DNA from 2 places in the Peribacillus sp. V2I11 genome. Region 1 is predicted to be linked to the other one. Evidence: a T-box and tRNA genes for the amino acid it is inferred to sense, from the RefSeq annotation. Region 1 holds a T-box; the other holds one or more tRNA genes.
What was found. A T-box is a leader RNA that pairs with one kind of tRNA and senses whether it is charged. The one in region 1 lies ahead of leuS (leucine--tRNA ligase), so its partner is inferred to be a tRNA-Leu.

Region 1 (3,400 bases):
TTGAAAAAAAAGCGTATACTGTATACTTGAGGGCTAAACATTTTGCTGCTATTTCCAGTATATCTTTGAATGACTATATCCTATCGGGAGCTGATGGACATGACCGGTCAAGTTGAAGAAGCGATTAATCAAATGAAAAAGAAATTAGCCGAAAATAATCAGGTGATCGAAGTAAATGAAGATGGGTTCATATACAAAGCCACTTGCACCTTCAATTCACCTGCTTCGGATGAACAAATTCATTCCTTTGAAAAGAAAACCGGACTGCTTCTGCCCGAGGATTATAAGGAGTTTTTAAAAATAACGAATGGATGCCGTCTGTTCGATAATGTCGAATCGGGCGGGGAAAATGATTTATACAGCTTGGATGATATCATTAATTACACATATGAGAATCCCTACGAGGGATGCTATAAAGTGGCCTGCATTTATCAAGATAATATCGTCATCGATGGGGAAGCCGTCGCTAAAGGCGATAAGGAGTATTTAATGGTAAAAGGCCATATCGATGATTTTGAAGAAGGCGAGAAGCTCCATATGGGCTTTGCCGAATGGATCGAGCAGTTCATTTCCCATCAAGGTGAGAAGTTTTGGGATAAAGGTTGATTGCTCAAAAAAAATGATAATCCACCCGTTATTTGCTCAAACTAGAAAAGATGATTCCGAATCATCCAAATGAGACGCGAAGGAGAGGGTTTGACATGGCAACCAGACAATCCGTCGATCATTTTTTAGAGCAATGTGAAGGGGCTCTCCATTTTGCAGAGTTTGAATTTAACGAGGCCTCACGGCAGGAGCATTATGATGATGAACAATTTCAAAATTCGCAAAGGTATATCGAAGAGGCTTTGACGGATATGGAACGATTGTATGCCAGTTCGAATGACCAGCAACGGGAAATGCTTTCGCGGATGAAGCAGCAGTTGAATGAATTGAGGAATGAAATGATTTTACTGCGACATTAAAGGGAAGCAAGGGAGCTATGAATGCATAGCTCCCTTTTTTTTGCACGAATTTTCCTGAATTCGCATATATAATGAAAAACCTGTCGATAATGTTTATGTACGGCTATTGCAATTATCGGTGAAATTGACTAGAATGAAATAAAATCCAATATTCTCATAAAGACTATGATGAGGAATAGTAGCGGTTTAAACCAGTAAAGAGAGTTGACGGATGGTGCAAGTCAACCTGGGATCATCGTGAACTCGCCTTGGAGTCCCGGGTGTGAAGGTGAAAAGTAATGCCTGGCGTTTTAATCCATGTTACGGATGTTTTAAGCTGGGCGGATTTTAGCTATCGCCAATGTGGGTGGTACCGCGGGAAGATATACATAATCCTCTCGTCCCTATTTTGGGATGAGGGGTTTTTTATTGTTTTTTATACGGAAATTAGGAGGAAATCAAATGAGTTTTGACCATAGAAGCATAGAAACGAAATGGCAAAAGTACTGGGAAGGCAATAAGACATTCAAAACGGGTGAAGAAAGCGGCAAACGTAAATTCTACGCGCTGGATATGTTCCCATATCCTTCAGGGGCCGGTCTTCATGTGGGGCATCCGGAAGGTTATACCGCAAGCGATATCCTTGCACGGATGAAACGGGCGCAGGGGTATAATGTATTGCATCCGATCGGCTGGGACGCTTTTGGACTTCCGGCAGAGCAATATGCGATCGATACGGGAAATGATCCAGCTGAATTCACGGAGCACAACATCAACACGTTCCGCCGCCAAATCAAAGCCCTTGGTTTTTCTTATGACTGGGATCGCGAAATAAACACGACAGATCCCGACTATTACAAATGGACGCAATGGATCTTCTTGAAATTATATGAAAAGGGCCTGGCATATATTGATGAAGTGGCCGTTAACTGGTGTCCGGCACTTGGCACGGTATTGGCTAACGAAGAAGTCATCGATGGGAAAAGTGAGCGTGGGGGACATCCGGTTGAGCGCCGTCCGATGAAACAATGGATGCTTCGTATCACGGCGTATGCAGACCGCTTAATCGACGATCTGAATGATGTGGATTGGCCGGAAAACATCAAGGATATGCAGCGTAACTGGATTGGCCGTTCCGAGGGAGCGGAGGTTACATTCAATATCGATGGCTTTGATGAAACATTCACGGTATTCACGACTCGTCCGGATACGTTATTCGGTGCAACATATGCCGTATTGGCACCTGAACATCACTTTGTCGATAAAATTACGACGGCTGATCAAAGGGCGGCAGTTGAAGCCTATTTAGATGAAGTGAAACATAAAAGCGACTTGGAAAGAACAGACTTGGCAAAGGATAAATCGGGTGTGTTCACGGGGGCTTATGCCATTAACCCTGTAAACGGCGAAAAAATGCCGATCTGGATTGCCGATTACGTGTTGATCAGCTACGGAACAGGTGCAATCATGGCCGTTCCTGCCCATGATGAGCGTGATTATGAATTTGCAGTTAAGTTCGACTTGCCGATCAAGGAAGTCGTAGCTGGCGGAGATGTGACAAGTGAAGCATATACAGGTGATGGACTTCATGTGAATTCGGAATTCCTTGATGGATTGAATAAGGAAGATGCCATTTCGACGATGATCAAATGGCTGGAAGAAAAAGAAATCGGTACGAAGAAAATAACATACCGCCTTCGCGACTGGTTATTCAGCCGTCAGCGTTACTGGGGTGAACCGATTCCAATCATCCATTGGGAAGACGGCACGATGTCTTCAGTGAAGGAAGAAGATCTTCCATTGATTTTACCGAAAGCTACGGACATCAAGCCTTCAGGTACAGGCGAATCACCTCTTGCGAACATATCGGAATGGGTGAATGTAACGGATGAAAACGGACGAAAAGGGCGACGTGAGACAAACACGATGCCACAGTGGGCAGGAAGCAGCTGGTACTTCCTTCGTTATATCGATCCTGACAACAAGGAAGCACTTGCAGATCCTGAAAAATTAAAAGAATGGATGCCGGTCGACATTTATATTGGCGGCGCTGAGCATGCAGTGCTTCACTTGCTTTACGCTCGTTTCTGGCATAAGTTCCTGTACGATATCGGTGTCGTGCCAACGAAGGAACCATTCCAAAACCTATTTAACCAAGGAATGATCCTTGGCGAGAATAATGAAAAAATGAGTAAATCCAAAGGGAATGTCGTGAACCCGGATGATATCGTTGAAAGCCATGGTGCCGATACACTTCGCATGTACGAAATGTTCATGGGGCCATTGGATGCTTCGATTGCCTGGTCCACAAACGGATTGGACGGTTCCCGCAGATTCCTTGACCGTATCTGGCGTTTATTAGTCAACGATGACGGTACGATCACAGATAAGATGACAGAGACGGATGACACGGGCAAGCTCGAGAAAGTCTATCATCAAACTGTTAAAAAAGTGAC
Region 2 (3,400 bases), 730 kb from region 1:
TTGGTGGGATACTACCCTGGCTGTATTGAAATTCTAACCCGCGCCCCTCATCGGGGTGGGAGACAGTGTCAGGTGGGCAGTTTGACTGGGGCGGTCGCCTCCTAAAGAGTAACGGAGGCGCCCAAAGGTTCCCTCAGAATGGTTGGAAATCATTCGTAGAGTGTAAAGGCACAAGGGAGCTTGACTGCGAGACCTACAAGTCGAGCAGGGACGAAAGTCGGGCTTAGTGATCCGGTGGTTCCGCATGGAAGGGCCATCGCTCAACGGATAAAAGCTACCCCGGGGATAACAGGCTTATCTCCCCCAAGAGTCCACATCGACGGGGAGGTTTGGCACCTCGATGTCGGCTCATCGCATCCTGGGGCTGTAGTCGGTCCCAAGGGTTGGGCTGTTCGCCCATTAAAGCGGTACGCGAGCTGGGTTCAGAACGTCGTGAGACAGTTCGGTCCCTATCCGTCGCGGGCGCAGGAAATTTGAGAGGAGCTGTCCTTAGTACGAGAGGACCGGGATGGACGCACCGCTGGTGTACCAGTTGTCTTGCCAAAGGCATAGCTGGGTAGCTACGTGCGGACGGGATAAGTGCTGAAAGCATCTAAGCATGAAGCCCCCCTCAAGATGAGATTTCCCATGGCGCAAGCTAGTAAGATCCCTGAAAGATGATCAGGTTGATAGGTCAGAGGTGGAAGCGTGGCGACATGTGGAGCTGACTGATACTAATAGATCGAGGACTTAACCAACGCTTTAAAAAAATGAAATACCTTCTTATTATCTAGTTTTGAAGGAACGACGTTCCTGATATGTTTGGTGGCGATAGCGAAGAGGTCACACCCGTTCCCATTCCGAACACGGCAGTTAAGCTCTTCAGCGCCGATGGTAGTTGGGGGTTTCCCCCTGTGAGAGTAGGACGCCGCCAAGCAGTTATATATGGAGGATTAGCTCAGCTGGGAGAGCATCTGCCTTACAAGCAGAGGGTCGGCGGTTCGATCCCGTCATCCTCCACCATTTTTACACTTGCCGGTGTAGCTCAACTGGTAGAGCAACTGACTTGTAATCAGTAGGTTGGGGGTTCAAGTCCTCTTGCCGGCACCATTTTCATACAAGCTTGATATAGCATATATAAATAGTTTATATGAGCCATTAGCTCAGTTGGTAGAGCATCTGACTTTTAATCAGAGGGTCGAAGGTTCGAATCCTTCATGGCTCACCATTATATTATGCGGGTGTGGCGGAATTGGCAGACGCACCAGACTTAGGATCTGGCGCCGCAAGGCGTGGGGGTTCAAGTCCCTTCACCCGCATGTTTGCGGAAGTAGTTCAGTGGTAGAATACAACCTTGCCAAGGTTGGGGTCGCGGGTTCGAATCCCGTCTTCCGCTCCACTATTTATTTATGCCGGGGTGGCGGAACTGGCAGACGCACAGGACTTAAAATCCTGCGGTAGGTGACTACCGTACCGGTTCGATTCCGGTCCTCGGCACCATCTTAATATGCGCCCGTAGCTCAATTGGATAGAGCATCTGACTACGAATCAGAAGGTTGTAGGTTCGACTCCCGCCGGGCGCACCATATTTTTTCGGGAAGTAGCTCAGCTTGGTAGAGCACTTGGTTTGGGACCAAGGGGTCGCAGGTTCGAATCCTGTCTTCCCGACCATGATTATTTTGGGGCCTTAGCTCAGCTGGGAGAGCGCCTGCCTTGCACGCAGGAGGTCAGCGGTTCGATCCCGCTAGGCTCCACCAAAAAAACTTGACAAGCCCATTTGGATTTGTTATGATATGAAAGTTGATTCTTTTAGAAGAGTCAAATTGCTCTTTGAAAACTGAACAAAACAAAGCGCCAACGTTAAATTTTAAGTGAGCACACACTATAAAAAAAGCAAATGAGCAAGTCAAACATTTCTTCGGAGAGTTTGATCCTGGCTCAGGACGAACGCTGGCGGCGTGCCTAATACATGCAAGTCGAGCGAATCGATGGGAGCTTGCTCCCTGAGATTAGCGGCGGACGGGTGAGTAACACGTGGGCAACCTGCCTATAAGACTGGGATAACTTCGGGAAACCGGAGCTAATACCGGATACGTTCTTTTCTCGCATGAGAGAAGATGGAAAGACGGTTTACGCTGTCACTTATAGATGGGCCCGCGGCGCATTAGCTAGTTGGTGAGGTAATGGCTCACCAAGGCGACGATGCGTAGCCGACCTGAGAGGGTGATCGGCCACACTGGGACTGAGACACGGCCCAGACTCCTACGGGAGGCAGCAGTAGGGAATCTTCCGCAATGGACGAAAGTCTGACGGAGCAACGCCGCGTGAACGAAGAAGGCCTTCGGGTCGTAAAGTTCTGTTGTTAGGGAAGAACAAGTACCAGAGTAACTGCTGGTACCTTGACGGTACCTAACCAGAAAGCCACGGCTAACTACGTGCCAGCAGCCGCGGTAATACGTAGGTGGCAAGCGTTGTCCGGAATTATTGGGCGTAAAGCGCGCGCAGGTGGTTCCTTAAGTCTGATGTGAAAGCCCACGGCTCAACCGTGGAGGGTCATTGGAAACTGGGGAACTTGAGTGCAGAAGAGGAAAGTGGAATTCCAAGTGTAGCGGTGAAATGCGTAGAGATTTGGAGGAACACCAGTGGCGAAGGCGACTTTCTGGTCTGTAACTGACACTGAGGCGCGAAAGCGTGGGGAGCAAACAGGATTAGATACCCTGGTAGTCCACGCCGTAAACGATGAGTGCTAAGTGTTAGAGGGTTTCCGCCCTTTAGTGCTGCAGCTAACGCATTAAGCACTCCGCCTGGGGAGTACGGCCGCAAGGCTGAAACTCAAAGGAATTGACGGGGGCCCGCACAAGCGGTGGAGCATGTGGTTTAATTCGAAGCAACGCGAAGAACCTTACCAGGTCTTGACATCCTCTGACAACCCTAGAGATAGGGCTTTCCCCTTCGGGGGACAGAGTGACAGGTGGTGCATGGTTGTCGTCAGCTCGTGTCGTGAGATGTTGGGTTAAGTCCCGCAACGAGCGCAACCCTTGATCTTAGTTGCCAGCATTCAGTTGGGCACTCTAAGGTGACTGCCGGTGACAAACCGGAGGAAGGTGGGGATGACGTCAAATCATCATGCCCCTTATGACCTGGGCTACACACGTGCTACAATGGATGGTACAAAGGGCTGCAAACCTGCGAAGGTAAGCGAATCCCATAAAGCCATTCTCAGTTCGGATTGTAGGCTGCAACTCGCCTACATGAAGCCGGAATCGCTAGTAATCGCGGATCAGCATGCCGCGGTGAATACGTTCCCGGGCCTTGTACACACCGCCCGTCACACCACGAGAGTTTGTAACACCCGAAGTCGGTGAGGTAACCTTCATGGAGCCAGCCGCCTAAGGTGGGACAGATGATTGGGGTGAAGTCG

Region 2: it has a tRNA-Leu gene. The T-box ahead of leuS (leucine--tRNA ligase) is inferred to sense a tRNA for this amino acid. The anticodon was not compared.

What each region holds. Positions count from the first base shown of each region.
Region 1 covers NZ_JAUSYW010000001.1:2,968,586-2,971,985, forward strand. The annotation lists gene QFZ73_RS14500 (SMI1/KNR4 family protein) at 100-606, shown strand; gene QFZ73_RS14505 (DUF2524 family protein) at 702-965, shown strand; T-box leader at 1,122-1,353, shown strand; gene leuS (leucine--tRNA ligase) at 1,407-3,400, shown strand, end outside.
Region 2 covers NZ_JAUSYW010000001.1:2,242,436-2,245,835, reverse strand. The annotation lists rRNA gene QFZ73_RS10830 (23S ribosomal RNA) at 1-737, shown strand, start outside; rRNA gene rrf (5S ribosomal RNA) at 801-916, shown strand; tRNA gene QFZ73_RS10820 (tRNA-Val) at 927-1,002, shown strand; tRNA gene QFZ73_RS10815 (tRNA-Thr) at 1,014-1,089, shown strand; tRNA gene QFZ73_RS10810 (tRNA-Lys) at 1,132-1,207, shown strand; tRNA gene QFZ73_RS10805 (tRNA-Leu) at 1,217-1,298, shown strand; tRNA gene QFZ73_RS10800 (tRNA-Gly) at 1,304-1,378, shown strand; tRNA gene QFZ73_RS10795 (tRNA-Leu) at 1,391-1,479, shown strand; tRNA gene QFZ73_RS10790 (tRNA-Arg) at 1,489-1,565, shown strand; tRNA gene QFZ73_RS10785 (tRNA-Pro) at 1,574-1,650, shown strand; tRNA gene QFZ73_RS10780 (tRNA-Ala) at 1,661-1,736, shown strand; rRNA gene QFZ73_RS10775 (16S ribosomal RNA) at 1,895-3,400, shown strand, end outside.